DNA from 4 places in the Pseudomonas sp. JV414 genome. Region 1 is predicted to be linked to each of the others. Evidence: predicted binding sites of a transcription regulator. Region 1 holds the regulator's gene; each other region holds the start of a gene.
What was found. The regulator FliA, encoded in region 1, starts transcription of late flagellar genes. The targets are predictions, from matches to a motif close to CTAAAGTTTNNNNNNNNNNNGCCGNTAA.
Positions count from the first base shown of each region.

Region 2: F6R97_RS21255 (methyl-accepting chemotaxis protein) is a predicted target of FliA. The motif match lies at 4,156-4,183, and genes of this name have one in related genera.
Region 3: F6R97_RS00120 (methyl-accepting chemotaxis protein) is a predicted target of FliA. The motif match lies at 3,067-3,094, and genes of this name have one in related genera.
Region 4: F6R97_RS23605 (methyl-accepting chemotaxis protein) is a predicted target of FliA. The motif match lies at 4,042-4,069, and genes of this name have one in related genera.

Region 1 is NZ_VYKC01000022.1:43,872-51,498, forward strand. It holds gene flhA (flagellar biosynthesis protein FlhA) at 1-1,320, shown strand, start outside; gene flhF (flagellar biosynthesis protein FlhF) at 1,332-2,657, shown strand; gene fleN (flagellar synthesis regulator FleN) at 2,774-3,604, shown strand; gene fliA (RNA polymerase sigma factor FliA) at 3,601-4,341, shown strand; gene F6R97_RS24150 (chemotaxis response regulator CheY) at 4,509-4,880, shown strand; gene F6R97_RS24155 (protein phosphatase CheZ) at 4,903-5,691, shown strand; gene F6R97_RS24160 (chemotaxis protein CheA) at 5,745-7,627, shown strand, end outside.
Region 2 is NZ_VYKC01000020.1:339,746-347,372, forward strand. It holds gene F6R97_RS21240 (YbhN family protein) at 1-27, opposite strand, end outside; gene F6R97_RS21245 (polysaccharide deacetylase family protein) at 24-800, opposite strand; gene F6R97_RS21250 (glycosyltransferase family 1 protein) at 793-1,914, opposite strand; gene F6R97_RS21255 (methyl-accepting chemotaxis protein) at 2,134-4,023, opposite strand; gene F6R97_RS21260 (helicase HerA-like domain-containing protein) at 4,198-5,685, shown strand; gene F6R97_RS21265 (DUF721 domain-containing protein) at 5,764-6,219, opposite strand; gene secA (preprotein translocase subunit SecA) at 6,527-7,627, shown strand, end outside.
Region 3 is NZ_VYKC01000001.1:21,235-28,861, forward strand. It holds gene F6R97_RS00110 (AAA family ATPase) at 1-512, opposite strand, end outside; gene pnuC (nicotinamide riboside transporter PnuC) at 509-1,072, opposite strand; gene F6R97_RS00120 (methyl-accepting chemotaxis protein) at 1,305-2,939, opposite strand; gene F6R97_RS00125 (undecaprenyl-diphosphate phosphatase) at 3,233-4,063, shown strand; gene F6R97_RS00130 (DUF1294 domain-containing protein) at 4,060-4,491, shown strand; gene F6R97_RS00135 (MmcQ/YjbR family DNA-binding protein) at 4,498-4,857, opposite strand; gene F6R97_RS00140 (LysR substrate-binding domain-containing protein) at 4,854-5,762, opposite strand; gene F6R97_RS00145 (FMN-dependent NADH-azoreductase) at 5,892-6,503, shown strand; gene F6R97_RS00150 (alpha/beta hydrolase family protein) at 6,674-7,627, shown strand, end outside.
Region 4 is NZ_VYKC01000021.1:328,495-336,121, reverse strand. It holds gene F6R97_RS23620 (PepSY domain-containing protein) at 101-406, shown strand; gene F6R97_RS23615 (GAF domain-containing sensor histidine kinase) at 565-1,770, shown strand; gene F6R97_RS23610 (hypothetical protein) at 1,754-2,098, opposite strand; gene F6R97_RS23605 (methyl-accepting chemotaxis protein) at 2,304-3,929, opposite strand; gene F6R97_RS23600 (transporter) at 4,203-5,225, shown strand; partial or broken gene F6R97_RS29680 (hypothetical protein) at 5,418-5,497, shown strand; gene F6R97_RS23595 (LysR family transcriptional regulator) at 5,549-6,445, opposite strand; gene F6R97_RS23590 (SDR family NAD(P)-dependent oxidoreductase) at 6,567-7,325, shown strand; gene F6R97_RS23585 (multidrug/biocide efflux PACE transporter) at 7,356-7,627, opposite strand, start outside.

The DNA.
Region 1 (7,627 bases):
GCTTCCGGTTCGGAAGACATGGGCAAGCAGATCAATCGTCAGATGTTCGCTTCACCGAAAGCCCTGGCCGTGGCTGCTGGCTTGATGGCGGTGATGGGCCTGGTGCCGGGCATGCCGCACTTTTCTTTTCTGAGCATGGCAGCCCTGGCGGCTGGCGGCGCTTACCTGTTCTGGAAGAAGCAGAACGTGGTCAAGGTTCAGGCCCTGCAAGAGGTCAAGCGTCAACAGGAATTGCTGCCATCGCCGGCCCGCGCCCAGGAAACCAAGGAGCTCGGATGGGACGACGTGACCCCGATCGACATGATCGGCCTGGAAGTCGGCTACCGCCTGATCCCGCTGGTGGATCGCAATCAGGGGGGGCAGTTGCTGGCACGGATCAAGGGTGTGCGTAAAAAGCTCTCCCAGGACCTGGGTTTCTTGATGCCGACTGTGCATATCCGTGACAACCTCGACCTGGCGCCAAGCGCCTACCGCCTGACCCTGATGGGCGTGATCCTGGCCGAGGCCGAGATTTACCCGGACCGCGAACTGGCGATCAACCCGGGGCAGGTCTACGGCACGCTCAACGGCATTACCGCCAAAGATCCGGCTTTTGGTCTGGAGGCGGTCTGGATCGAAATCAGCCAGCGTGCCCAGGCGCAATCCCTCGGTTACACCGTGGTCGATGCCAGTACGGTAGTGGCAACCCACTTGAACCAGATTTTGTACAAACACTCCAGCGAGCTGATTGGCCACGAAGAAGTCCAGCAACTCATGCAATTGCTGGCCAAAAGCTCACCGAAACTGGCCGAAGAGCTGGTGCCGGGGGTGGTTTCTCTGTCGCAGTTGCTCAAGGTCTTGCAGGCATTGCTGGCTGAACAGGTGCCGGTACGGGACATTCGCAGCATCGCCGAAGCCATCGCGAACAACGCCGCCAAGAGTCAAGATACTGCCGCTTTGGTGGCCGCGGTGCGCGTCGGCGTATCCCGTGCAATCGTGCAAAGCATTGTAGGCACTGAGTCGGAGCTGCCTGTGATCACCTTGGAGCCAAGGTTGGAACAAATATTGCTCAATAGTCTTCAGAAGGCAGGACAAGGCTCGGAAGAGGGCGTTCTGCTGGAGCCAAGCATGGCAGAGAAACTGCAACGCTCGTTGATCGAAGCGGCGCAGCGTCAGGAAATGCAAGGTCAACCGGTGATTCTGCTGGTGGCCGGTCCGGTTCGCGCGATGCTCTCGCGATTCGGCCGACTGGCAGTCCCGGGTTTGCATGTGTTGGCTTACCAGGAAATCCCTGACAACAAGCAAGTGACCATCGTTGCGACAGTAGGGCCCAACGGCTGAGGTAGTGGTTTATGCAAGTTAAGCGTTTTTTCGCCGCCGATATGCGTCAGGCCATGAAACTGGTTCGTGATGAGCTGGGCGCAGATGCCGCCATCATTGGCAATCGCCGGATCGCCGGCGGTGTCGAGCTGACGGCTGCCCTGGATTACAAATTGTCGGCGCTGGCCCCGCGTGTTCCGAACATGGAACTCGAGGACGAGCTGCGCAAGACCCAGTCGCGGATCGTCACCGCCCAGGCCGAACTGAGTCTGCGTGGCGATGGCGAGAGCGACAAGAGCACCAATCGACAGTTGTTCGCCGGCCTGCCGTTGACCGCCGCCGAGCCGCTGATTGAATCGACACTGGCCGAGCCTCGGCGCTCGGCACCTGCGCCTGCCGCAGCGACCGGCGTCGATCCGCGTGCGTTCGACTCGATGCGTTTCGAGCTCAACAGCCTGCGTGAACTGATGGAAGTGCAACTTGGCTCGCTGGCCTGGAATCAGCTACAAGGCAGCCGTCCGGCCCAGGCCAACCTCTGGCGCCGCTTGCAACGCATCGGCCTGTCCGGCCCGTTGTCGCGCGATCTGCTGGCGCTGATTACTGACATTGAAGAACCCCGTCAGGCCTGGCGCATGTTGCTCGCGCACCTGGCGCGGATGATCGCCACCCCGGAAGTCGAGCCCTTGGAAGAGGGCGGTGTGATTGCCATGGTCGGCCCGGCCGGCATGGGCAAGACCACCACGCTGGCCAAGCTGGCGGCCCGTTACGTGCTCAAGTACGGCGCGCAGAACATCGCGCTGGTGAGCATGGACAGCTACCGCATCGGCGCTCAGGAACAGCTCAAGACCCTGGGCCGCATCCTCAACGTGTCGGTCACCCACGTCGACCCAGGTCAATCCCTGGTGCAGGCGCTGGAGCCCTTGCTGCGCAAACGCGTGGTGCTGATCGATACCGCCGGCCTGCAGGCCAGCGATCCGGCACTGCGCATGCAGCTCGAAAGCCTGGCCGGACGCGGCATCAAATCAAAAAATTATCTGGTCTTGGCAACCACCAGCCAGAAACAGGTTCTAACCGCCGCTTACCACAGTTACAAACGTTGCGGCCTTGCCGGCTGCATCCTGACTAAACTGGATGAAACGGCAAGCTTGGGTGAGGTGTTGAGCCTGGCCATCAGTCATGAATTGCCGGTGGCTTACCTGACCGATGGCCCGCGGATTCCGGATGATTTACATCTGCCGCGTCGTCATCAGTTGGTCAGCCGCGCCGTTAGCGTGCAAATGCAGGAAGAACCCAGCGAAGAAGCCATGGCTGATATGTTCGCTGATATTTACCACAGCCCGACCAAGCAGGTTGGCTGAGGTATTAATGAACATTTTTTGTACCTACATCGATGGTCGGCCATGCATTGTTCAGTCGCTGAACGCGCAGCCAGTAATGTGGCCTCCGTCTATGCAAGACAAGGTAAAGAAATAACATGGGCAGCATGCATCCCGTACAGGTGATCGCGGTGACCGGCGGCAAAGGTGGCGTCGGGAAGACTAACGTGTCAGTGAACTTGTCCCTGGCTCTAGCTGAACTCGGCCGGCGCGTCATGCTGCTGGATGCCGATCTGGGGCTGGCGAACGTCGACGTCCTGCTGGGGCTGACACCCAAACGTACCCTGGCCGACGTGATCGAAGGCCGCTGTGAGCTGCGCGACGTACTGTTGCAAGGGCCCGGCGGTATCCGCATCGTCCCGGCCGCATCCGGCACCCAGAGCATGGTTCATCTGAGCCCGGCCCAGCATGCCGGCCTGATCCAGGCCTTCAGCGACATCGGCGACAACCTCGACGTATTGGTGATCGACACCGCTGCGGGCATTGGTGACTCGGTAGTCAGTTTCGTCCGCGCAGCGCAAGAAGTCTTGCTGGTGGTGTGTGACGAGCCGACCTCGATCACCGACGCCTACGCACTGATCAAACTGCTGAATCGCGACTACGGCATGAATCGTTTCCGCGTCCTGGCCAACATGGCGCAAAGCCCGCAGGAAGGCCGTAACCTGTTCGCCAAGTTGACCAAGGTCACGGATCGTTTCCTCGACGTCGCCTTGCAATATGTCGGTGCGGTGCCTTACGACGAAAGCGTGCGCAAGGCCGTGCAGAAACAGCGTGCCGTCTACGAAGCCTTCCCGCGTTCCAAGTGCGCCCTGGCGTTCAAGGCCATTGCGCAGAAGGTCGATACCTGGCCACTGCCGGCCAACCCACGCGGGCACCTGGAGTTTTTCGTCGAACGCCTCGTGCAACAAACGGCAGGACCCGTCCTATGACAGCCAGTGGCTACAACCTCTACAAGAAGTCGGCACGTGACGCGCAGTACGAGCTGATCGAGCGTTACGCGCCACTGGTCAAACGCATTGCCTACCACTTGCTGGCGCGTTTGCCGGCCAGTGTCCAGGTCGAAGACCTGATCCAGGCCGGGATGATCGGCCTGCTTGAAGTATCAACCAAATACGACGCCAGCAAAGGCGCGAGTTTCGAGACGTACGCGGGCATTCGAATCCGCGGCGCGATGCTCGATGAAGTGCGCAAGGGGGACTGGGCGCCACGTTCGGTTCACCGCAATACCCGCATGGTCAGCGACGCGATTCGCTCGATTGAAGCTAAAACCGGTCGTGACGCTAAAGATCATGAGGTTGCGGCCGAACTCCAATTGAGTCTCGACGATTATTACGGGATTTTGAACGACACCCTCGGTAGCCGCTTATTCAGTTTCGACGATCTGTTGCAGGACGGCGAACACGAAGGGCTGCATGAGGATGGCGCCAGTGCTCATCTCGAGCCGTCACGCGATCTGGAAGATGAACGCTTCCAGGCGGCGCTGGCGGACGCGATTGCCAATTTGCCGGAGCGTGAGCGACTGGTGTTGGCGCTGTACTACGACGAAGAGTTGAATCTCAAGGAAATCGGTGAGGTCCTGGGGGTCAGCGAATCGCGGGTCAGCCAGTTACACAGCCAGTGCGCGGCCCGTTTGCGGGGGCGTTTGGGGGAGTGGCGAGCGCGCTGAAGGCAGTGTGGGGACACTGCGAATGGAGCTGGTGTGGTGTTGAACTGCATCGGTCTCGATCTGTTGTGCTCCAGACAGTCATTGAGTGCTTTGCCGGATTGATTGAAATGGCGCGTCCAGGTGCTGGGCGCGTTTAAGACTGCTTGGAGGTCGAATTGGACAAGAACATGAAAATCCTCATCGTTGATGACTTCTCAACGATGCGGCGGATCATAAAAAACCTGTTGCGTGACCTTGGGTTCACCAACACGGTCGAGGCTGACGATGGCACCACTGCCATCCCGGTTCTCAACAGTGGGAGCATCGACTTTCTGGTAACGGACTGGAACATGCCTGGCATGACCGGTATCGATCTGCTGCGTCACGTGCGCGCCGATGAAAAGCTCAAGCACCTGCCGGTGCTGATGGTGACCGCTGAAGCCAAGCGCGAGCAAATCATCGAAGCGGCCCAGGCCGGTGTTAATGGCTATGTGGTCAAACCCTTCACAGCCCAGGCGTTGAAAGAAAAAATCGAGAAGATTTTCGAACGCATCGGTTGATGTACTGCGCCACGGGGGAGCTATGGAGCATAAAGAATCTTCACAGGGCGATTTCGAGTCGACCCTGAAAAAACACGCGGTCGAACTGGTCGAGAGCCTTGAAAAAGGCAGGTTCGGCGACGCTGTGCAACTGATCCATGAGCTCAACCAGACCCGTGACCGCGGCCTGTACCAGGAAGTAGGCAAGCTCACCCGCGAGCTGCATAGCGCGATCGTCAATTTCCAGATTGACCCGCACATGCCGCAAGCCGAGGAAGTGTCTCAGATCACGGATGCCACCGAGCGCCTGGGTTATGTGGTCAAGCTGACCGAGGCCGCGGCGAACCGCACCATGGATCTGGTGGAAAACGCCACGCCGCTGATCAACAGCCTGAGCGACGAAGCTCAGACGCTGAGCACGGATTGGGGACGGTTCATGCGTCGCGAAGTCGGGGCTGAAGAGTTCCGCGAACTGGCCAGGCGCGTCGACGGTTTCCTGACACGCAGCAGCGAAGATAACCGCGTCGTGTCGAGCAATCTCAACGACATTCTGCTGGCCCAGGATTACCAGGACCTCACCGGTCAGGTGATCAAACGCGTGACCCAGTTGGTCACCGAAGTTGAAAGCAATCTGCTCAAGCTCGTGCTCATGGCCAGCCAGGTAGACCGCTTTGCGGGTATCGAACATGACCGTGATGCGATGCTGGCTGAAAAAGATCCACAAAAACATCTCTCTCAGGGTGAAGGTCCGCAGATTCATGCCGATAAAAGAGAAGACGTTGTGTCCGGTCAGGACGATGTGGACGATTTGTTATCCAGCCTAGGATTTTAGAGTTTTAGCATTTTAGGTTTTTTAGGTTTTTAGACCTCAGGAGCACCCCCTTAATGAGCTTCGGCGCCGATGAAGAGATCCTTCAGGATTTCCTGGTTGAGGCCGGCGAGATTCTAGAGCAACTGTCCGAACAGCTGGTCGAGCTTGAAAGCCGACCGGATGATGCGGATTTGCTCAATGCAATTTTTCGCGGTTTTCACACTGTAAAAGGGGGCGCCGGCTTCCTCCAGCTCAACGAGTTGGTGGAGTGCTGTCACATCGCCGAGAACGTGTTCGACATCCTGCGCAAGGGTGAACGACGCGTCGACTCGGAACTGATGGACGTGGTTCTCGAAGCACTGGACGCGGTGAACAGCATGTTCAGCGAAGTCCGCGAACGCGGCCCGATCACGGCTGCCACTCCAGAATTGCTTGCAGCGTTGGCCCGTCTGGCCGAGCCGCAAACCGCCGATGAATCGGCACCGGTCGCCGAGGTAGTGGAAGAACCTGCCGCTGAAGAATCGGGCGACATCACGGATAACGAATTTGAACAGCTGCTGGACTCGCTGAACGCCGTCAAGGCTCAAGCCGAGGCTCCAGCGGCTGCGCCAGTGCCGACCAGCGATGCCTCGGCCAGCGATGAAATCACCGATGCCGAGTTCGAGTCGTTGCTCGATCAACTGCACGGCAAAGGCCAGTTCGCCGTCGATGCGGTGGCTGCGCCAGCCGCACCGGCTGCCCCGAAAGCGGCAGGCGACAGCTCCGACATCACCGACGACGAGTTCGAAGCACTGCTCGATCAGCTGCACGGCAAGGGCAACTTTGCCGTCGATGCGCTGGAGTCGGCGATTGCCGCCGTACCAGCTCCGGCTGCGCCAACCGCTAAAGCGGCCGGCGGCGATCTGATCTCGGACCACGAATTCGAATCACTGCTCGACGAATTGCATGGTAAAGGCAAGTTCACCGAGGTTGGCACTGGCGCAGTGGTTTCTGCTCCTGTCGCCAAGGCGCCGGCACCAGCTGCGAAACCTGTGACCAAAGCGCCCGAGCCAAAAGCCGAAGTGCCGAAATCGGCCGCCGCTGCTGCACCGGCCCCGGCCCGTGCCCCGTCTGCGCCACCACCAGAAAAACCGGCCAGCGAAGCCGAGACCACCGTGCGGGTCGATACCGCGCGTCTCGACGAAATCATGAACATGGTCGGCGAGCTGGTATTGGTGCGTAATCGCCTGGTCCGTCTGGGCCTCAACAGCGGCGACGAAGCCATGTCCAAGGCCGTGTCGAACCTCGACGTGGTCACGGCCGACCTGCAAACCGCGGTCATGAAGACCCGGATGCAGCCGATCAAGAAAGTCTTCGGGCGCTTCCCGCGTCTGGTTCGTGACCTGGCTCGCCAGCTCAAGAAAGAGATCAACCTGGAGCTGGTCGGCGAAGAAACCGACCTCGACAAGAACCTCGTCGAGGCCCTGGCCGACCCGCTGGTCCACTTGGTGCGCAACTCGGTCGACCACGGTATCGAAGAGCCAGCTGAGCGCGAAGCGATGGGTAAACCTCGCAGCGGCAAGGTGATCCTGTCCGCGGAACAGGAAGGCGACCACATCCTGCTGTCCATCTCCGATGATGGCAAAGGCATGGACGCTGATGTTCTGCGCGGTATCGCCGTGAAGAAAGGCCTGATGGACAAGGATGCGGCGGACCGTCTCAGCGAGTCGGATTGCTTCAACCTGATCTTCGCTCCGGGTTTCTCGACCAAAACCGAAATTTCCGACGTCTCCGGGCGCGGAGTGGGCATGGACGTGGTGAAAACCAAGATCGCCCAGCTCAACGGTACCATCAATATCTACTCGACCAAGGGCAAGGGCTCGAAGATCGTCATCAAGGTCCCGTTGACCCTGGCGATCATGCCGACGCTGATGGTCATGCTCGGCAACCAGGCGTTCGCGTTCCCGCTGGTGAACGT
Region 2 (7,627 bases), on a different contig from region 1:
GACGACTAGCAAAATCCCGCGGCTCATGCGGCGCGACCGATGGGGTCGCGTTGCTGTGCCAGCCAGTTGGCCTTGGTCATCGGCACACGGCCCTCGTCGAGCAAGCGCTTGAGGGTTTGCAGCCAGTAGTGACGCGAGAACTCATGGCGCATGTCCACGGGGTGCAGGCCAAGACGGATCACCGGCGCCTGGCGCCAGCGTTGTTCGCGCTGATCGCTGACGATTTTCGACAGACCGCGACGCCAGGCGCTGCGCGCGCTCCAGACCAGGCACGGAGCATCGATCGCGGTGAAATCCGGCAGTCGATACAGATGCTGCGAGTCGCTGGTGTAGCGCAGCGGTACCTGACGCAAGGCTTGGCGGGTGCCTTCGCTCATCAGCCAGGCCGGAGCGACGAAACCTTGCAATGGCCAGTTGTAGCGGTGGAACACCTCGATTCCGGCACGCAGGCGGGTGAGGGCGGCGGCCTCTGACAGGTCGTAGAACTCGCCTTCATGGGTGTAGATTCGGCGCATGAACCAGTCTCGGGGAGTGATGGGGATCGGTCCTTCATCGCAATGAAAGTAACCATGCAGTGCCAGTTCGTCACCGCGAGCGACGCGACGGGTCAACAAACGTCGAAACGCCGGATACGCGTCCAGGTCGTTATGTTTGTGGAAATTCGGCACCACCAGCCAAGTGATCGGCACCTCACCCAGCGCGTCGACGGTTTCGACGAAGGCTTGGTAATCGGGCCAGGTTTGCGGCGCAACGTCGTGTAATACCAGTAACAGGCTGGGCGCGTTCATGGGCTCAACCATTGGCGGTCAGTGACCATTGAGTGCCGAGTACGGCGTGATAGTGCCCCAACAGGCTGTCGACCACGATGTCCCAGGCGTAATGCTGTTCGACATGGCTGCGGGCTTGTTTGCCCAGCGCGGCGCTGCCCTGACTGAACAGTTCGCGCACAGCGTTGGCCATCGCTGCTGGATTGTTCGGCGCGCAAAGCAGGCCGCATTGATCGGTGACAATTTCCTGAAAAGCCCCGGCCGCCACGGCCACCACCGGAATGCCGCTGGCCATGGCTTCAAGGACCACCAGGCCAAAGGTTTCCTGATCACCGGCATGCACCAGCGCATCGGCACTGGCCATCAAGCGCGCGACTTGCGCCGCCGGGTAGAACTCATCGAGGACGGTGACATTGCGCGGTACCAGGGTCGGCATCGACGAGCCCACCAGTAACAGGTGATAGCGACGACCCAGGCGTTTCATGCATTTGAGCAGCACTGGCAGGTTTTTTTCCTTGGATCCACGGCCGGCGAAGATCAGCAGATGAGTGTTTTCATCGATGCCCAATTCAGCCCGTAAACCTGGATCCCGTTTACTGGGGTTGAACGTTTGCAGGTCGACGCCCAGAGGTTGTACGAAAACATTCTTTACGCCCAACCCGATCAGCTTATCGGCCATGATTTGACTCGGCGCCAGAACCCGATCGAAGTTGCCATAGAGTTTGCTGACATAAGCTTCAACATTGGGGGTAACCCAATTGCCCATGCGATTGCTGACCAACAGCGGCAGGTCCGAATGATAAAAGCCGATCACCGGCACATCGAGTTGCCGCTTGGCGTCCAAAGCAGCCCAGGCAGTCAGGTATGGGTCGCCGACTTCGATCAGATCAGGCTGCAAATCCTGCAGGACGTTGCGCCAAGGCGCGAGACGGAGGGGGAAGCGATAACCCTTGCCAAAGGGCAGGGCAGGGGCCGGAACCGTGTAGATACCGTCCCGTTCACTGAAATGAGCCCCGGGAATCAGCAGGCTGTGGCGAATGCCCGGTTTGATGCCCAGACGACGGTGTTTGGCATCCAGATAAGTGCGCACGCCACCGCTGGCAGGGGCGTAGAACATGGTTATGTCAGCGATATGCACGATGAACATTCCTCCGGTCCGTTTGTTCTCCCTTGGTTGACCTATATGAAGGATAGATGTTCGATTGGGGTTTTGCGGCGGGGGTGTCAGCGAGGTTTAGCGGGGTTTTGCAGATCGCCATCGCGGGCAAGCCCGCTCCCACAATGATCTTCGATGAACACAAATTTTGTGTACGACAGAGATTACTGTGGGAGCGGGCTTGCCCGCGAAGAGGCCGGTGAGAGCGCCTTAGATCCTGAAGCTGCCGACCAACTGCTTCAACCGCGCCGCCTGCTGCTCAAGGTCCGAGCACGCCCGCAATGTCGATTGCAGGTTTTCCACGCCTTCCTGGTTCAACGTATTGATCTCGGTGATGTCCACGTTGATCGATTCCACCACCGCCGTCTGTTCCTCGGTCGCTGTCGCCACGGACTGGTTCATGCCGTCGATTTCGCCGATGCGCAACGTCACGCTGTTCAAGCGTTCACCGGCCAGGTTGGCGATTTCCACGCTGTCCTGGCTGTGGCGCTGGCTGTCGCTCATGGTGCTGACGGACTCGCGGGCACCGACTTGCAACTCCTCGATCATGGTTTGCACCTGTTGCGCCGACTCTTGCGTGCGATGCGCCAGGTTGCGCACCTCGTCCGCCACCACGGCAAAACCACGCCCGGCTTCACCGGCACGCGCCGCTTCAATGGCAGCGTTGAGCGCCAGCAGGTTGGTTTGCTGGGAGATGCTGGTGATCACTTCGAGAATCTGCCCGATGTTCACGGTTTTGCTGTTCAGCGATTCGATGTTGGTACTCGAGGCGCTGAGCATGCTTGACAGCTGATTCATCGCGGCAATGCTGCGATCCACCACTTGCTGGCCGTCTTCGGCCAGGCTGCGCGCGTCGCTGGCCTGACTTGACGCTTGGGCGGCGTTACGGGCGATTTCCTGGGCCGCGGCACCGAGCTGGTTGATTGCCGCGGCGACGCTGCTGGTGCGCGAGGCTTGCTGGTCGGAATTGAACATCGACGAATTCGAGGCGGCCACTACACGCAGGGCCACTTCGTTGACCTGGCCGGTGGCCGAGGACACTTCGCGGATCGACGTATGAACCCGTTCCACGAAACGGTTGAACGCCGTGCCAAGGATGCCGAATTCGTCCTGATTCTGGATGGTCAGGCGCTTGGTCAGATCGCCTTCACCGTCGGCGATGTCTTCCATGGCGCGGGTCATGACGTGCAGCGGCTGGATCAGGATGCGGATCAACATGCCGAGCAGGGCGATGATGATTGCCACGGCAATGATGGTTGCGACGACCGCCGAGGCGCGGAACTCGCTGAGCATCGAGAAGGCTTTGTCTTTATCCACCGACAGGCCGATGTACCAATTGACCGAAGACAAACCTTTGATTGGGGTGAACGTGACGATACGGGGCTTGCCGTCGACGTCGATTTCACTGAGTTCGCTGCTGATGCGCGGGGTGTTTTTCGGAAACGCCTCGCTCAGGGACTTCATCGCCAGGGTTTTGTCCGGGTGAACCAGGATCTTGCCATCGGCGCTGATCAGAAAGGCATAACCCATGCCGTCGAAGTCCAGCGCGTTGAGGCTGTCGGCGATCACCTGCAAGCTCAGGTCGCCACCGACCACACCGATGCTTTGACCGTCCTTGAGCACACTGTTGACGATGGAAATGACCAGTTGGCCGGACGCGAGATCGATGTACGGTTCGGTCAGTGCCGAGCCGCCGGTGCTTTGCGCACTCTTGTACCAAGGCCGGGCGCGAGGGTCATAGCCCTCAGGCATCTTGCTGTCAGGACGGATGATGAAGGTGCCATCCTTGTTGCCCAGATAGGCGCCCATGAAGGTCGAGGTCACCGCCTTCTGCTCAAGTAGTTTGGAGACATTGCCGGTGTCAGCGTTCAGGGCGACGTTTTGTGACAGGTTTTCGATCAGCAGGCTACGGCCAGCCAGCCAGGTCTGGATATTGTTGGCCGTCACACTGCCCATTTCTTGTAGATAGTTGTCTAGATCGTTGCGTATCGCATTACGCTGCAAATAGTCGTTGTACAAGGTAAACGAGGCGAAGGCAGCTATAACGATGAGGGCGGCGGCAAGCAGTATTTTATGGCTGAAGCGCAGATTTTTATTCATGGCTTGGGGTTCCGCTAAGGTCTTATTATTCAGGGCGTGCTTTTATAAAGGCACGCAAAACGGGCAGTGTTGAAATCAAGCTGATATTTCCGTCCTCTCCTTAGGGGGATTACCGACGCTTTTCAGTCTTTTATATCGGCCATGAAGGATCAAAGATTAACCATGGGTGACAAAATGCCTGACTCATCGCAACTCGTTATCGGCGCCGATCTCGCGGGCCAGTCCATTGCCCAGGCCATGCGCCTGGCGAACCGTCACGGCCTGGTGGCGGGCGCTACCGGGACCGGTAAAACCGTTACCTTGCAGCGCTTGGCCGAAGCCTTCAGCGATGCTGGCGTGGCGGTGTTCGCGGCGGACATCAAAGGCGACCTGTGCGGCCTGGGCGCTGCCGGCAACCCTCAAGGCAAAGTCGCCGAGCGGATCGCCGGCATGCCCTGGCTGAACCATAAGCCGCAGGCGTATCCGGTGACCTTGTGGGACATTAACGGTCAGTCCGGTCATCCACTGCGCACAACCCTGAGCGAAATGGGCCCGTTGCTGCTCGGCAGCCTGCTGGAACTGACCGACAGTCAGCAGTCGGCACTCTATGCCGCGTTCAAGGTGGCCGACCGCGAAGGGCTGTTGCTGTTGGATTTGAAGGATTTGAAGGCGCTGCTCAATCACCTGCGCGACAACCCCGAGTTGTTGGGGGATGACGCGGCGTTGATGACCACCGGTTCCAGCCAGGCGCTGTTGCGCCGTTTGGCGACGCTGGAACAACAGGGTGCTGAAGCGTTATTCGGCGAACCGGCGCTGCAACTGGAAGACATGTTGCAACCGGCCGTGGATGGTCGTGGGCGCATTCACTTGCTGGATGCCAGCCGTCTGGTGCATGAAGCACCGAAGGTCTATGCGACGTTCCTGCTGTGGTTGCTGGCCGAACTGTTCGAGCAATTGCCGGAGCGTGGCGATGCCGAGAAACCGCTGCTGGCGCTGTTTTTCGACGAAGCGCACTTGTTGTTCGCCGGTACGCCCAAGGCGTTGCAGGAACGTCTGGAACAAGTGGTGCGACTGATCCGCTCGAAAGGCGTGGGGGTGTATTTCGTCACCCAATCGCCGGGCGACTTGCCGGATGATGTGCTGGCTCAACTGGGCCTGCGCATTCAGCACGGTTTGCGTGCATTTACCGCCAAAGAACAGACATCCCTGCGCGCGGTGGCCGACGGTTTCCGACCGAACCCGGCATTTGAAGCCTTGTCGGTGTTGACGGAGTTGGGGATCGGCGAGGCGCTGGTTGGCACCTTGCAGGACAAGGGCACGCCGGGGATGGTTCAGCGTGTATTGGTTGCGCCGCCGCAATCGCGGATCGGGCCGCTGACCGAGACCGAACGCACCGTGCTGATCGCCGGTTCGCCGTTCAAGGGGCGCTACGACAAACCGGTCGATCGCGAATCGGCTTATGAAGTGCTGATGGGGCGCAAAGGGCTGGCGCCGGATCCCGAAGCTGCGGCGGGCAAACCAGCACCTGAAGAGCCGAGTTTCACCGACAAGGCCGGGGAACTCCTTGGTACGGCGGCAGGCCAGGCGTTGAAATCAGCCATGCGACAGGCGGCGAATCAATTGGGCCGACAATTGGTACGTGGGTTGATGGGCTCATTGCTCGGCGGCAGCAAACGCCGCTGAAAAGCAAAAGATCGCAGCCTTCGGCAGCGCCCACAGGCGCGTAGGAGCTGCCGAAGGCTGCGATCTTTTGATCTTGCTTCAGGCCTTGGGTTTGGCGTGCGCCGCCAGGCGTTCAAGGGCTGCCCGCAGGTTCGGGTCGGTTATCCCATCAGCCGTCGCCTGAATGGTCGCCGCCGCATCGGTCGACAAATTTATCGTATGCCCCGCCGCCCCTTGCTGAACGGTAGGCGGTTGAACCTTGAACAGAATTCGCGTCAGGCTGGCGAACTCGTCGAACAGCTGTAACTGCCGTTGCAGACGCTTTTGTTGATAACGCAGGCGGGTGGCCCAGTGGCCGTCGGTGACAATCAGCAATAAACTGCCTTCACGCCACGACGCCACATGGCAATGCTCGCGGGCAGCCGGCTGCAACTGGCTTTCCACCAGGCGTTGTAAATGACCCAGGCGTTGAGCATGGCCAAAAATGGCTTTCAGCGGTTTGGCTTCGCGAAGCAGAACGGCGGGTGCTCTGGCCGTGAGAGGGCGAAATGCCATGATCGAACACCTGAAGTAACAGAACGGCCATGGTAACAGAAAGCACCCGTTGCCCCCGACCCATTGCTTTGCGAGCGCTTTACCCATTAAATCAACGAGTAACTTGTGCCCTCGATGGGTTGAAGTTCAGCAAAATGCCCTTATTTTAAGTGAGCCCCGTCACAGCGCAGTGCATGCATCGTGGAATAACGCCACTTTCCTCACCATCGTTTCCGGGTAGAATGCTCGTTCGCATGCGGCCATGAGGGCTGCACGGGCGACTCACGGGGCCGCCCTCCATCCCTTTAGTGTGGAAGATCCTGCCGATATGTTTGCGCCTTTGTTAAAGAAACTTTTTGGAAGCAAGAACGAGCGTGAAGTCAAGCGCATGCTCAAGACGGTGCAGCTCGTCAATGCCTTCGAAGAGCAAATGGTAGCCCTTTCGGACGATCAATTGCGTGCCAAGACCGACGAGTTCAAGGCCCGCCTCGCCAAAGGGGAAACCCTCGACAAGCTGCTGCCCGAAGCCTTTGCGGTCGCCCGCGAAGCCGGCAAGCGCGTCATGGGTATGCGCCACTTCGATGTCCAGCTGATCGGCGGCATGACCTTGCATGAAGGCATGATCGCGGAAATGCGTACCGGTGAAGGCAAGACCCTGGTGGCAACACTGGGCGTTTACCTCAACGCGCTGTCCGGCAACGGCGTGCACGTTGTGACGGTGAACGACTACCTGGCCCGCCGTGACGCCAACTGGATGCGTCCGCTCTACGAGTTCCTCGGCATGACGGTCGGCGTGGTTACCCCATTCCAGCCGCCGGAAGAGAAGCGCGCCGCTTACGCCGCCGATATCACCTACGGCACCAACAACGAATTCGGTTTCGACTACCTGCGCGACAACATGGCGTTCAGCATGGAAGAAAAATTCCAGCGCGAACTCAATTTTGCCGTGATCGACGAAGTCGACTCCATCCTCATCGACGAAGCCCGTACCCCGCTGATTATCTCCGGTCAGGCCGAGGACAGCTCCAAGCTGTACATCGAGATCAACAAACTGATCCCGCAGCTGGAATTGCACGTCGAAGAAGTCGAAGGCGAAGTCACCAAGGCTGGCCACTACACCGTGGACGAGAAGACCCGTCAGGTCGAACTCAACGAAGCCGGTCACCAGTTCATCGAAGACATGCTGACCCGCGTCGGCCTGCTGGCTGAAGGCGAGAGCCTGTATTCGGCGCACAACCTCGGTCTGCTGACCCACGTTTATGCCGGCCTGCGCGCGCACAAACTGTTCAATCGCAACGTTGAATACATCGTGCAGGACGGTCAGGTCGTGCTGGTCGACGAACACACCGGCCGTACCATGCCGGGTCGCCGTTTGTCCGAAGGCCTTCACCAGGCCATCGAAGCCAAGGAACACCTGAACATCCAGGCC
Region 3 (7,627 bases), on a different contig from region 1:
AATAACGCGACGGCTTGAAATGCCTGAAGCCGGCGTTCGGCCCAATCACCCTGAAGCACTTGAACAGGCTGTCGATGTTGCTCCAGCCATGCCTGAGTGGCGTTGAAAAAGGCCCGGCGTTCATCCAGCTCGGGCTGACAGCGCTGACCGTCATCGGTCCAGTCGACCTGTTCGGGCGACAGCAGCAAGTGCAAATCATAGTGCCGAGCCAGCAGCGCCTGCTCGAGCCAGGCCGGGCAATCGCCAAACAAGGTCTGGCTCCAGAGCATGTTGCTCAGCAAGTGAGTGTCGAGAATCAGCAACGGCGGCCCAAGGGCACGGGCGTCATCTTCCCATTGCAGCTGACCGCGAGCAATGTCGGGGATATCGGCCGGGCAGGTGTCGCGCGCTTCCTGCTCAATGAACCAGCGCACGTATTCACCCACCAGAGCACCGCCGAATTGCTGTTGCAGTTCGTCGGCCAGCCAGCTCTTGCCGCTGGATTCAGGCCCTGTGAGTACCAGCACTTTCATGTGCGCAACGCCGGGTCGGCGCGCCATGTCCGCCAGCCGTGCACCGCCAGCAGTGCGAATAAACCGTAGAGGCCGGCGGTGAGGTACATCGCTTTATAGACGAAGAGGCCAACAAAAATGATGTCCAGCGCGATCCACAGCGGCCAGCATTGCAGACGTTTTTGCGCCATCCATAACTGCGCCACCAGGCTGAAGCCGGTCAGTGCCGCATCGAGCCAGGGCTGGGCGGCATCGGTCCAGTGGGCCATCGCGGCGCCCAGCAGCAAACTGCCGACTGCGCCGACGGCCAGCCCTAGAGCGATGGATTTTCCATCCAGCTGGCTGACCTGCCGCTTGCCATGAGTCGCGGTCCCCTGAGTCCACTGCCACCAGCCGTAGATCTGCAAACCGGCGTAGATCACTTGCAACAGCATGTCCGAATACAGCTTCACCTCGAAAAAGACCCAGCTATACAGCAGCACCATGACCAGACCGATCGGCCAGCACCAAGGGTTCTGTTTGACCGTCAACCAAACGGCAATCACGCCGAGGGCGGCAGCAAACAGTTCAAGCCCGGACATGGAGGTTCCTTGGTGTCGTAAAAAAGAGGGGAGCGAATTGTACCCGGATTGTGGGGAATGGGCTCGTAGTGGGGAAGAGGGCTTGCCAATGGCAGTCAGTCAAACGTAATCCCTGTGGGAGCGAGGCTTGCCCGCGATGGCGGCGGCACAGTCAATATTGATGTCGCCTGACACACCGCTTTCGCGGGCAAGCCTCGCTCCCACAGGGGACAGCGGGGATGCTGGGACGGAGTTACACCCGAAACTGCTTCAGCAACCCGTTCAGCTGTTCGCTCAATTCCTTGAGATGAACGCTGGCCACGCTCGACTGTTCGGCTGCCAGTGCCGTGCTGTGGGACAACCCGGCGGCCTGGGTGACGTTCTGATTGATGTCTTCCACCACATGGGCCTGTTGCAAGGTCGCACTGGCAATCGAAGCGTTCAACCCGTTGAGGTTGCGCAAGGCCTGGCCGATGGCATTCAGGCTTGCGCCGGCCAGGCCGGCCTGTTCGATAGTCAGTTGCGACGCACGGCTGCTGTCGCCGATCACCTTGACCGCCGCTTCGGAATGGCTTTGCAGGCGTTCGATCATCGACTGGATTTCCGCCGTCGACTTTTGAGTGCGCTGGGCCAGCAGGCGCACTTCATCGGCGACCACCGCAAACCCGCGACCTTGCTCGCCGGCCCGGGCGGCTTCGATGGCGGCGTTGAGGGCCAGCAGGTTGGTTTGCTCGGCGATGGAGCGGATCACTTCAAGAACGCTGCCGATTTGCGTGCTTTCGGCGGCCAGCGTACGAATCACTTCGACGGCTTGATCGATGGTCGCAGACAGCTTGTCGATTTGCTGCAAGCTGCCATCGATATTGACCTGCCCCTGTTGTGCCTGAGACTCGGCATTACGCATTTCGCTGGCCGCGTGTTCGGCGTTCTTGGCCACGTCCTGCACGCCGTAGGTCACTTCGTTGATCGCGGTTGCCACCAGTTCCATTTGTTGGGATTGCTGTTGGCTGCGTTGCTGGGCTTGCGCGGCATCGTTGCCCAGTTCGCTGGAAGACTGGCCCAGCGCGCCAGCGGACACTTGCAGCTGACTGATCACCAGGCGCAGTTTTGCGGTGAAGGCGTTGAAGTGCCGGGCCAGTTGCGTGACTTCGTCCTGGCCGTGGGTATCGAGGCTGCGGGTCAGGTCGCTTTCACCGCTGGCGATGTTGGCCATGGCGTTCACGGTTTCCTGGAGCGGGCGCACGATGCTGCGGGCAATCATGATCACCAGCAGTGCCATGATCAGGGCAATCACCAAGCCTACGAAAGAGGCTTTCCAGACCTGCGCATAAAACTCGGCCTGCATGTCATCGATGTACACGCCCGAACCGATCACCCAACCCCAAGGCTCGAACAGTTTCACGTAGGAGGTTTTTTCCACCGGCGCGCTGGCGCCCGGTTTTGGCCAGCGGTAATCGACCATGCCGGCACCCTTGGCCTTGGCGATGGCGACCATCTCGTTGAACAGCGCGAAACCGTCGGGGTCGCGGATCGTCGAGAGATTCTGGCCATCAAGTTTCGGATTGGTCGGGTGCATGATCATGACCGGCGTCAGATCGTTGATCCAGAAATAGTCATTCTGGTCGTAGCGCAAACCGCGCACGGCGTTCAGTGCCTGTTTTTGCGCGGCGTCGCGGGTGAGGGTGCCGGCGGTTTCCAGACCGTGATAGTAGGTGAGGATGCCACTGGCGGTCTGCACCACGTGCTGGGTCTTTTGGACCTTGGCCTGATAGAGATCGTCGTGAATCTGCTTGAGCATCAACACGCCCAAGGTCAATAGCATCACCACGGCCACGATCAAGATGAGCCACAAGCGTCGGCTGATCGACACACTGCGCAAGCTGTTCATAACGCTGTTACTCCGGATTCTTGTTCTTGTAATAATCGATCGCCAGCATCCAACCACACTTTGCCGATCGGGCCTATCCGACTCAGGTCCTATTACGCGGCAGCGTAAATGAGGCGTGTCTGATAGGATTTCGGCCCCGCGCGTAAAAACCTGAGTTTCCGTTTGTTTTTCACGGATTTTTTACGGTTTTGTGGGGATCTTTGTGCGCGCGGGATGTCAGCTACGCTGATCGCAGTGAACGCTCAAAAAATATTAACGGAGCATGCCTGGGGGTATTGCTTCTTGGGGGATTGATGGATCTTTGGACGGCCTTTCAGGCATTGATTTTAGGCGTTGTAGAAGGGCTGACGGAGTTCTTGCCCATTTCCAGTACCGGGCACCAGATCATTGTGGCGGACTTGCTCAATTTCGGCGGCGAGCGGGCCATGGCCTTCAACATCATCATTCAGCTCGGGGCGATCCTGGCGGTGGTCTGGGAGTTTCGCCGCAAGATCTTCGACGTGGTCATCGGTTTGCCGACACAGCCCAGTGCCCGACGCTTTACCGCGAACCTGTTGATTGCCTTCCTGCCGGCCGTGGTATTGGGGGTGATTTTCGCCGACTTGATTCATGAGTACCTGTTCAACCCGATTACCGTGGCCACCGCATTGGTCGTGGGCGGGATCGTCATGTTGTGGGCTGAACGTCGCCAGCATGAAGTGCATGCTGAAAGCGTTGATGACATCACCTGGAAAGACGCGTTGAAAGTCGGCTTCGCCCAGTGCCTGGCGATGATTCCGGGGACCTCGCGCTCCGGTTCGACGATCATTGGCGGCTTGCTGTTCGGGTTGTCGCGCAAGACGGCCACCGAGTTCTCGTTCTTCCTCGCCATGCCAACCATGGTCGGCGCGGCGGTGTACTCGGGCTACAAATACCGCAATCTGTTTGTGCCGGCTGATTTTCCAGTGTTCGCCATTGGCTTCATCACCGCCTTCATCTTTGCGATGATCGCCGTTCGGGCCTTGCTGATATTCATCGCCAGCCACAGCTACGCGACATTCGCCTGGTATCGCATTGCGTTCGGTCTGGTGATCCTGGCCACTTGGCAATTCGGCTGGGTCGACTGGACAGCGGTCAAGCCATGAACGATTCCAGTGCGCGCAACAATACCCCCGGACGCAAGTCCGGGGGCGCCATTCAGAACCTGCGGCTGAAACTGCTGGTATTCGTTGCGCTGTGCGCAGTGCCGTTGTTTGGCTCGGTGTCGCTATGGCTGCACGGGGTGTCGATGATTCCCCTGGCGGCCTACGGCATCGTCAGCGTGCTGGCGTTTTTCCTGTACTGGAGCGACAAGCACAAGGCCCGCGCCGACAGTTGGCGCACGCCGGAGAACGTCTTGCACGCGGTGGAGCTGGCGGGCGGTTGGCCGGGTGCCTTGCTGGCCCAGCAAGCGTTTCGACACAAGACCCGCAAAGTCTCGTTTCAGTTGGTGTTCTGGCTCATCGTGTTGATGCACCAGGTGTTCTGGATCGATCAGCTGTTTCTTGGCGCTAACCTGTTTGCGTTGTTTTAACGCACTTTAAAGCAGCAAGCCGACCTGCGTGCGCTTGGGCAATTTGCTCACCACCAGTTGGTGGGAACGTTGCAGCAAACCTTGCAGCTCTTCGGTGCCCAGCGGGTAGGGCGTGTCCATAATGACCCACTGGGCCCGGGCCAGATACGGCGCCGGGTGAATGCCCGGCCGGTCGCAATGGCCCAGGAACAGATCTTTGTCGACCTTGAAAGCCAGGGACTGTCCCCGCAGGTTCTGCAAGGCGAACATCTTGTTCCCGGCAATCGAAAACACCCGCACGCCACCCCACTTGTAATCCTCCCGCGCACCGGGCAACGCCAGGCAGTATTGCGCGACGTCCTCTTCGCTCATTCGTCCCGCTTTCATAACAGTCTGTCCCCGCACGCATTGAATGATTCGATCAAATGGTCGATCCAGGCACGCACGGCTGGCATCACCCCGCGTCGATGAGGGTAGACGGCTTGCAGCCAGCCGCCCGGCAATGACCAGTCGGGCAATAATTGCACCAGCGAGCCGTTCTCCAACTCCTGCTCGCAATACATCATCGGCAACATGGTAAAGCCTTGGCCGCTGAGGGTGCAGGCTTTGCGCACGATGAAATCTTCGCAGCCCAATCGCGCTTCGAGATTCAGCTCGTAGCTTTTGTCCAGTTGATCAAGCAGGCGGATGTGCACCATGCGGTCGGCTTCCAGGGCGCCGAGCACGGGCAGGTTTTTAAGGTCTTCAGGATGATTGATTTCACGGCCGAGCAGAAATCCAGGGCTGGCAACCAACAGCATTTGGGCCTGACGCAGGCGGCGGGTGACTAGCAATGGATCTTCATCACCCAGATCCCGCACTCTCAAGGCGACGTCGATGCCCTCGTTCACCAGATCAACCCGACGGTTGAGTAGCATGACGTCCAGTTGAACCTGAGGGAATTTCTCCAGGAACTTACTGATCACCCCAGGCAGCATTTGGTGAGCCAATCCCACGGGACAGGACACTCGCAAGCGTCCCCGGGGCTCGCTGGACATGCTGGCCACCGCTTCGTCGGCCATCTCGGCTTCCAGCAGCATCGCCTGACAATGGCGCAAGTAACGCTCACCCACGGCGGTCAGGTTGAGTTGGCGGGTGGTGCGTTGCAGCAGGCGCGCGCCCAGGCGTTCTTCCAGCTCGGCGATGCGTCGAGACAACCGCGACTTGGGAATCCCCAGCAAACGCCCGGCCGCTGCGAAACCACCAGCTTCGACCACCTTGGCGAAGTAGTAGAGGTCGTTGAGATCTTGCATGGTTTGAGCTCGACTGTTCTATCAGTGGGACAAACTATCGCATTGTTGCCGACTAATCATCTATTGGTTTCGTCGGTAGGATTGTCTCCATCAGATCGCCGGTGGCGGTCCTCACCTTGGAGATCCCACATGAAATTACTGCATATCGATTCGAGCATTCTGGGTGACAACTCGGCTTCCCGTCAGCTGAGCGGCGAAGTCGTCAAAACCTGGCAAGCCGCCGAGCCTGGCGTTGTGGTGACTTACCGCGACCTGGCCGCCGATGCCATCAGCCATTTCTCCGCCACCACCCTGGTCGCCGCCGGCACCGCCGCTGAACTGCGCAACGCCGCGCAACAGCACGAAGCCGATCTGAGCGCGCAGGCCCTGGCCGAATTCCTCGCCGCCGATGCGGTCGTGATTGCCGCGCCGATGTACAACTTCACCATCCCGACCCAACTCAAGGCCTGGATCGACCGCATCGCCGTGGCCGGCCAGACTTTCCGCTACACCGAAGCCGGCCCTGAAGGCCTGTGCGGCGGCAAGAAAGTCGTGATCGTTTCGACTGCCGGCGGTCTGCATGCCGGTCAAGCGACCGGTGTTGCGCACGAAGATTATCTGAAAGTGCTGTTTGGTTTCCTCGGCATCACCGACATCGAGTTCGTCCGCGCCCATGGCCTGGCCTACGGTGATGAAGTGCGCACTAAAGCCATGAGCGACGCTCAGGCGCACATCAGCGAGCAATTGTTCGCGGCCGCGTAAGGCTTGCGTAAAGTCGTAAACAGCTCGGGCAATACCCCTGAAACTCTGTATTCTGGTCATCGTGATGGCCAGGTACGGAGTTTTTTGTATCTGGCGGTTATCCGTTTCTGGCCCAGGTTATGCAGTCGAGGGCTAATATCTGCCGTCAGGTAACAGGGTGGGGGCATCCCATGGTGCGTCTTTGTGCAACGCTACTGATTTGCCTGCTCGGCAGTCTGGGTTTGGTGCACGCCGCGTCTGCGCCACATCCTCACTGGAGCGTCGGTTTCCATGAGATGACCTTCCTTGATCCGCTGGACTTGCAGCCGATGCGCGCCATCGCGTTTTACCCGTCCAGTGAAAAGGAACACTCCAGCACGCTCGAGGGCTACACGGTCGAAGCGGGTGAAGACACCAAAGTCGCGATCGGACGTTTCCCGATGCTGATGCTGTCCCACGGCAACACCGGAACCCCGCTGGCCCTGCACGACCTCGCCACCTCATTGGCACGCAAGGGCTTTGTGGTAGTGGCGGTGATCCATCCCGGCGACAACTCCAAAGACCACAGCCGCCTCGGCACCTTGAGCAACCTTTATGGGCGGCCGATCCAGATTTCCGAAGCCATTACCGCAACCTTGGGCGACCGGATGCTCGCGCCTTTCGTCAATGCCCAGCAGGTCGGGGTGATTGGCTATTCGGCGGGCGGTGAGACTGCGCTGATCCTGTCCGGCGCCACCCCGGATCTGGATCGCCTGCGTCGTTATTGCCAGGAGCGCCCGGATGATCACGATGCCTGTAACACGCAAGGCGAACTGATTGTCGATCGTGATGACTTGCAGCCGGTGGCGGACCCGCGCGTGCATGCCTTGCTGCTGATGGCGCCGCTGAGCCTGAAGTTCGGCCGCCATACCTTGGCCGACGTGCATGTGCCGGTGCTGCTGTACAGCGGCGATGGCGACAAACTGGTGGCGTTCGACAAAAACGCTGCAGCGCTTGCACGCAAACTGCCGACCGCACCGGATTTCAAATTGCTGGCCGGGGCAGGGCACTTCGTATTCATGGCACCGTGCAACGAAGAACAGATCGCCACCATGCCGGCACTGTGTACCGATGCCGACGGCGTCGACCGCAAGGACATTCACCGC
Region 4 (7,627 bases), on a different contig from region 1:
CCGCGATGACATTGGTTCAGGCAAAGGGAATTTAAGGGTGGATTAAGTTACACCGATTAACCTGATCCCACTTAAACAGCTCATCCAAGGAAAGAACTTCATGAAAACTTTAACTGCCCTGTTCACCGCTGCTGCCCTGACCCTCACCGCTGGCCTGGCCCAGGCTGACGTTCGCGTCGACCAGATCCCTGAGTTGGTCAAGAGTGGCAAGATCAAACCTCTGGAAGAAATGAACCAGGCCGCCCTGAAGTTGCACCCGGGCGCCACGATTACCGACACCGACCTGGATAACCACTTCAACGGCTACGAATATGAAGTTGAACTGCGCATGGCTGACGGCACCGAGTGGGATGTGGACTTCGACGCCGCTACCGGCAAGGTTTTGAGCGACAAACAAGACAAGTGATTCATCTGCAAAAAGCCGCACGATCTTCGGGTCGTGCGGCTTTTTTGCGTTCGGCATCAGGCCGTTCGCTGAAGCGACGAACGAAGCCGCGACAATTCGCGCAAGCCCGCTAGAATCCCTCAAAACCATTCGGCATGTTGAAGCAGAGAACCACGGATATGGGGCAAACAGCGGCAGCAGACATCGCCACAATCAGCCGGATCAGCGCGGTGCCGGCAATTCTTCAGGTGATCAGTGAGTTGACCGGTTTGCGGTTCGCAGCGGTGGCCCGTGTTACCGAGGAGGCCTGGACTGCCTGCGCAGTGCTTGATCGACTGGATTTCGGTTTGCAGGTGGGCGATGAGCTGGACCTGGTGTCCGCCCTGTGCAATGAAATCCGCCAGGGCCACCACTCGGTGGTGATCGACAAGGCCAGTGAAGATCCGCTCTACCGCAATCACCACACGCCTCAGGCCCATCCATTCGAAAGCTACATTGCCGTCCCGATATTGCGCACTGACGGGCGCTTTTTCGGCACCCTTTGTGCCCTTGATCCTAACCCTGCGCCACTCAAGTCCAGCACGATCCAGAGCACCATGGAGTCGTTCGCCCGAATGCTCGCGCTGCAGATCGAAGCCGAAGAAAACCTGCAACGGACCGAAGCGGCGCTGATCAAGGAACGCAAAACCACCGAGCTGCCTGAACAATTCATCGCCGTGCTCGGCCATGACCTGCGCAACCCCTTGTTCGCCATCAGCGCCGGCGCCGAAATGCTCCTGCGCAAAGTCTCCGACCCGGCGAATGAGCAACGGGCCCGGCACATCCTCACCAGCGCCCGACGGGCGACCAAACTGGTGGATGATGTGCTGGACTTTGCGCGGGGCTCACTGGGCCGAGGCATTCCCGTAAATATCGAGCCATGTCCGGACCTGGGGGATGCCCTGCGGCATGTGATCTCCGAGATCCAGAGCATTCACCCTAAACGCATCATTCAATCGTCGATTGGCGACCTGAGCAACATCCATTGTGATCGCGAACGGGTTGCGCAATTGCTATCCAATCTGGTGGCGAACGCCGTTATCCACGGAGATCCCAACGGCCCGATCGAGGTCAGTGCGCAGGTCAAGGAAGGACACTTTGTGTTGGGCGTAAAGAATCAGGGGCTGATTGCCGAAGATGCGCTGCCGCATCTGTTCCAGCCCTACTCGAAACCAGCCAGCGCAACACCGCAGACCGGCCTCGGGTTAGGGTTGTACATTGCCAGTCAGATTGCGCAGTCCCATGGGGGGAAGCTGGAGGTCAGCTCGATAGAGCAAAAAGGCACGCTATTCAACTTCAGCTTTCCTGTGCTTGCCGCCATAGAAAACCCTACGCGGCAGGATTGACCTTCAATTTCAGAAAGGGGGAACGAACGCTATTTCCATTGCTACTGATGATCATGTAGTAGGCGTCCACATCACCTAGCGTTATGAAACGCTTCTCGACTTGAAAGAGCACACCATTTGGGATTTCGACTTCAGTGATGGAATGTTCGAACACCTTTATATCGTTCCAAAACACGGTTAGCGAATCACCGTTTTCATAACCCTGATTACCTTCTACTTTCGCCCGCAAACCGATAGGCAAGGAAGGTTCGGTAACTTGCCCGTCGTATCCAACTAACGGGGTCATTCCGTTAATATGCAACTTGCTCAATACCCGATCAATAGACATGACACGCTCCCTGTAGGTTAAGCAGCGCCACTGCGCTGGCAACGCGATCAGACGCTGACACCTCCATTTCGTCTACTGCCAGAACTAACAGGTACCCTCTGAATCAAGGGGTTCGAAACGACGAACCCGACCAACGGTCATGCCTGCTGGCCGGAATCTCATGCCGAAGTACTGACCACGACCCCGCCGTACACGGCCATTTTCACTAGGCGCTCAACCGCGCCGTCACCTCATTCAACTGCCCCGACAAGCCGTGCAGATTGTGGCTGGCCGCTTCGGTGCGCTGCACGTTGTCCAGGTTGGTGCTGGCGATGCTGGTGATTTCGGTGAGGTTGCGCGAGATATCTTCGGCCACCGAGGTCTGCTCTTCGGCGGCGGTGGCGATCTGGCGGTTCATGTCGCGAATGGCTTCCACGGCATGGGTGATGCGCTCGAGCATGGCGCCGGCCTGGGTCACTTGCTCGACACTTTCTTCGCTGCGCGACTGGCCGCTTTCGATTGCCTGGGCCGCGTCCACCGCACCGGTTTGCACGGTTTGAATGATCTGGTTGATCTCGATGATCGACGCCGCCGTGCGCTGGGCCAGGCTGCGTACTTCATCGGCGACCACCGCGAAACCACGCCCGGCCTCACCGGCGCGGGCCGCTTCGATTGCGGCGTTGAGCGCCAGCAGGTTGGTCTGTTCGGCGATGCCGCGAATCACTTCCAGCACTTTACCGATGCGCCCACTGTCGGCTTCCAGACGACGGATGACCGTGGCGGTGTTGGCGATTTCGCCGCGCATTTGGGTGATGGTGTGAATCGTGCCCTGCATGACTTTTTCGCCCTGCTGAGCGGACTGGTCGGCGTCATCGGCCGCACGTGCCGCGTCGGCTGCGTGACGCGCGACTTCTTGCGCGGTGGCGGACATTTCGTTCATCGCCGTGGCCACCTGATCGGTGCGGTTAAATTGCTCGTTGGTGCCGCTGGCCATGAGGCCGGCAATCGAGTTCAGCTCGCCGCTGGCGCTGTCCAGATCCGTCGCGCTGCGCTGCAAACGGCTGAAGGTTTCGGCGAGGAAATCGCGCAAGGTGTTGGCAGCCTTGGCCAGGTTGCCCAACTCGTCCTGACGGGTGCTGGCCACGCGCTCGGCGAAGCGCCCTTGGCTGAGTTGTGCCACATAGTCGATCAGTTTACGGATCGGCTCCACCAGGTTGCGGTTGACCAGCCACAGACTCAACAGGCCAATCAGCAGACCCGACACCAGCATCACCACGAGCCCCAACAACACCGTCTGATCGGCGCTGGCACTGATCAGCTTCGATTGCTCGATGCTCTGCTTGCGCAGTTCGCTGACCAGTTCATTCATCTGCTCGCTGGCGGCACGGTCCACGCCTTTGACCGCGTTGTCGCCGGCCGCAGGGTCGGCACCGGCCGACACGTAGGCATCACGACCCTTCTGATAGGCCGCTCCTAATACACGATGCTCTTCACGCAGACGCTCGATGCGAGTCTTGAGTTGCGGCTCGATGCCCTTCTGCCCGGCCAGTTCACCGAGGATGCCCTGCACGTCGCGCTGGCGGTCCTCGAACTGCTTCCAGTATTTGTCCAGGTTCGCAGGTTCCTTGCCGCGCAGCAGAACGTTCTTCCACTCCTGAACCTGCACCTTGAATTGCAGGTTGGCTTCATCGATCAATTGCGACGTGCGCAACGGACCTTCGATCAGGTTCGCGTAGCTCTGAACGCCGCTGGACAGAAAGTGAAAGCAGGCCAAAGCGATCAGCAACATCGCCAACAGACTGCCGCTCAACAGCGCGAGGATTTGCGCTCTCAGGGATTTTTGCAAAAACATCGAGTGATATCTCATGACAGGGATAAGGCACGCCCAAGTGGGGTGCAAGATGTCCAGACATCCCTGTCAGCGACACTGGTTCACCACCAGAATCGGAAGATCAACATCACCCACATCGGCGGGCCAGAGCCTTTCTTGAGCCCTTCCGACCACCGGTAGGAGGCGGATTTCCGGCGCCATTCAACTGTCACAAAACCTTCAAACTACGTTGCGATGATGGGGCTCAAGTGAACCTGTGAAACCCGCGACAGGCGCCTCCTCCAGCGAGACCTCATGAACCACAGCATCGACCAGCGCCATCGTGATTCCGACCTGTTCGGCCTGCTTTACGGCTTCAGTTTTCGCCCCGGCGAGCGTGGCCGAGAGATTGATTCGGCCAAGGCGCTGCACTGCCTGCAACAACCAGACGACAGCGACGAATTCCTCTGGCTGCACCTGAACCTGGCCCATGCGGCGTGCGAGCGCTGGATGAAAAGCCATCTGGCCTTGCCCGATGAATTTTTCGAAGCGTTGCATGAAGGTTCTCGCTCGACGCGCATCGAGCATGTCGATTCGGCGTTGCTGGCGGTGGTCAACGACGTGGTGTTCAACCTCAGCAGCATGGTCTCTTCGGATGTCTCGACGCTGTGGGTCTGTGCCCGCAGTCGGCTGATCATCAGCGCGCGCCTGCAACCGCTGCACTCGGTGGACAAGTTGCGTTCTTCGGTGAAGGCCGGTGAATGTTTTCGCTCGCCGCTGGAGCTGCTGGTGCATTTGCTGCGCGATCAGGGTGAAGTGCTGACGCAGATCGTGCGCAAGACCAGCCTCAGTGTCGATCAGATCGAAGATGAGTTGCTGTCTTCGCGGCTCTCGAACAACCGCGCTGAGCTGGGCGCCAATCGCCGCGTGCTGGTGCGCCTGCAACGGTTGCTGGCGCTGGAGCCGGGCTCGTTGCTGCGCCTGCTCAATCGCCCGCCGCAATGGTTGCAGAAGGAGGACGTCAAGGAGCTGCGCAAGTCCACCGAGGAGTTTGCGCTGATCATCAACGACCTCACGGCCCTCGGTGAACGGATCAAGCTGTTGCAGGAAGAAATCGCCGCCAACCTCAACGAACAGAGCAACCGCACGCTGTTCACGCTGACCGTGGTCACGGTGCTGGCGCTGCCGATCAACATCATTGCCGGTTTCTTCGGCATGAACGTCGGCGGCGTGCCGCTTTCCGGCGATCCAGAGGGGTTCTGGATTCTAGTGGCGCTGGTCGCAACATTTACCCTGATTGCCGGACGCTGGGCGTTTCGCAAGCGCCAGGATTATTGAATCCTTCGGCCCCACTGATACATTGTGGCGAGGGGGCTTGCCCCCGTTGGGCTGCGCAGCGGCCCCTATCCGGTTTCGTCAGTCAGACCGCATTCTCTGGTTTACGACTGCTTCGCAGCCGAACGGGGCGGTGCGGCGTTCCGACAAGCCCCCTCGCCACAGGTATTGTGAAACCCCAATATCGGATGGACGCCGCCGAATTTCGCCGTGGCCTGGTCTGGGTCTTCAACTTTCTGGGGGTGTTGCTTTCGAGCGGCGCGGTGGCGTTCGGAAGAACAAGGTCGGCTACTTCGACGCCGACACCACTGGCAGGCTCCCATAGGTCATGTGTTGGACAGGATGATTTGCCCCAGCCACTCCATGAACGCCCTGACCCGTAACGGTAAATGCCGTTGCCGGGCATAGAGCAGCGAGACTTCCAGAGCCGGAGCGCTGAGCTGCGGTAATACCGCGACCAGCTCACCACTGAGCAGGTACGGTTTCATGCCTATCATCGGCGCCTGAATCAAACCGAAACCACCCAGACACGCCGATTCATAAGCATCGGTGTTGTTCACCGTCACGCTGCCGGCCATCGACACTCGATGCAGCTTGCCCTCCTCCTCGTACAGAAAACCTTCCGACCGCGCACCCAGTACGCCGACGTAATGGACCAGCCGATGCTGCGCCAAATCCTCGAGCGTTACGGGTATGCCATAGCGCTGCAAATATGCGGGACTGGCGCAGTTGGCCATCGCAAAGTCGCAGAGGTGGCGAGCGACCACCGATTGATCCGGTTGCGTGCCGACCCGCACCACACAATCAAACCCTTCGCTGAGCAAATCGACCCGGCGATCGGTGCTGCTGATCTCCAGTTCCAGATTGGGGTGTTTTGCCATGAATTCCGGCAGACGTGGCATTACCACCCGGCGTGCCAGAATGTTTGGCATGTCGATGCGAATCCGCCCGATGAGTGAAGCTGCGTCCTGGCGAAACAGCCCTTCGATTTCGTCCATGTGCGAAAGCAAATCCTTGCTGCGTTCGTATAGCACTACGCCGTCCTGGGTTGCCTGAACCTTGCGCGTGGTGCGTTGCAGCAGACGTGTGCCCAGCAGCATTTCCAGGGCCTGGACGTGCTCGGACACCGTAGACCTGGGCAGCCCCAGACTTTCACCCGCGAGGGTAAAACTCGACATTTCGCTGACACGGACGAAGGTGCGCAGCAGTTCCAGTTTGTTCATGGGTCGACCTTCTATTGTTCGGATTAACCGACCAGTGATTCCGATTCCAGCCTATTTATCACCCTATGGCGGATAAATAAACTTCCTCCACATCATCACTCACCGCTCTTGAGGAAGTCCCATGAACCGTAAAATCGCACTGATCACCGGCGCCAGCCGCGGCCTTGGCAAAAGCGCTGCCCTGCACCTGGCAACCCAAGGCATCGACATCATCGGTACCTACAACAGCCAGGCCGAGGACGCGCAGGCACTGGTCGCGGAGATTGAAAACCTGGGAGGGCGCGCCGTCATGCTGCAACTCGACGTCGGCCAGAGCGAACGCTTCGCCGACTTCAGCACTCAGGTGGGGGAGATGTTGCGCCAGAACTTCGATCGCCAGCGTTTCGACTTTCTGATCAACAACGCCGGTATCGGCGTGCACGCGAACTTTATCGACACCACGGTGGCGCAATTCGATCTGTTGATGAGCATCCATTTGAAGGGACCGTTTTTCCTCACTCAAAGCCTGCTGCCGTTGATGGCTGACGGTGGGCGCATCGTCAATATTTCCAGCGGTCTGACCCGTTTCAGCTTGCCGGGTTACGGCGCCTACGCGGCGATGAAGGGCGCGATGGAAGTGCTGACGCGTTACCAGGCCAAGGAACTCGGTGCGCGCAACATCGCCGTGAATACGTTGGCGCCGGGTGCCATCGAAACCGATTTCGGCGGTGGGACGGTGCGCGATAACAATGACGTGAACAGCTTCATCGCTGGCAATACAGCGCTGGGGCGCGTGGGTAAGCCGGATGATATCGGGGCCGCGATTGCGCTGCTGCTGGCTCCGGGTGGCCAGTGGATCAACGGGCAGCGCATCGAGGCTTCAGGCGGGATGTTTCTGTAAGGCCAAACCTGTGGCGAGGGAGCCCTCTCATTAGCGAACTGCGCGAGCCATCACCCACCGCTCACGCACCACGTCGTAACCCCAGTGGTATACGTAGGTGTACGGCAGGAAAAACAGCAGTACGCCGATGTCCAGCAAGAACGCCTGCCACAGGCTGACCTGCAACCACCAGGCAATCAACGGCACGCCGAACGCGACCAGACCGCCCTCGAACAACAGCGCATGCACCACGCGGACCCACGCGTTACGCACAATGGCAAAGCGCTTGAGCAACCGGTCGAACAGGCCGTTGAAGACCACGT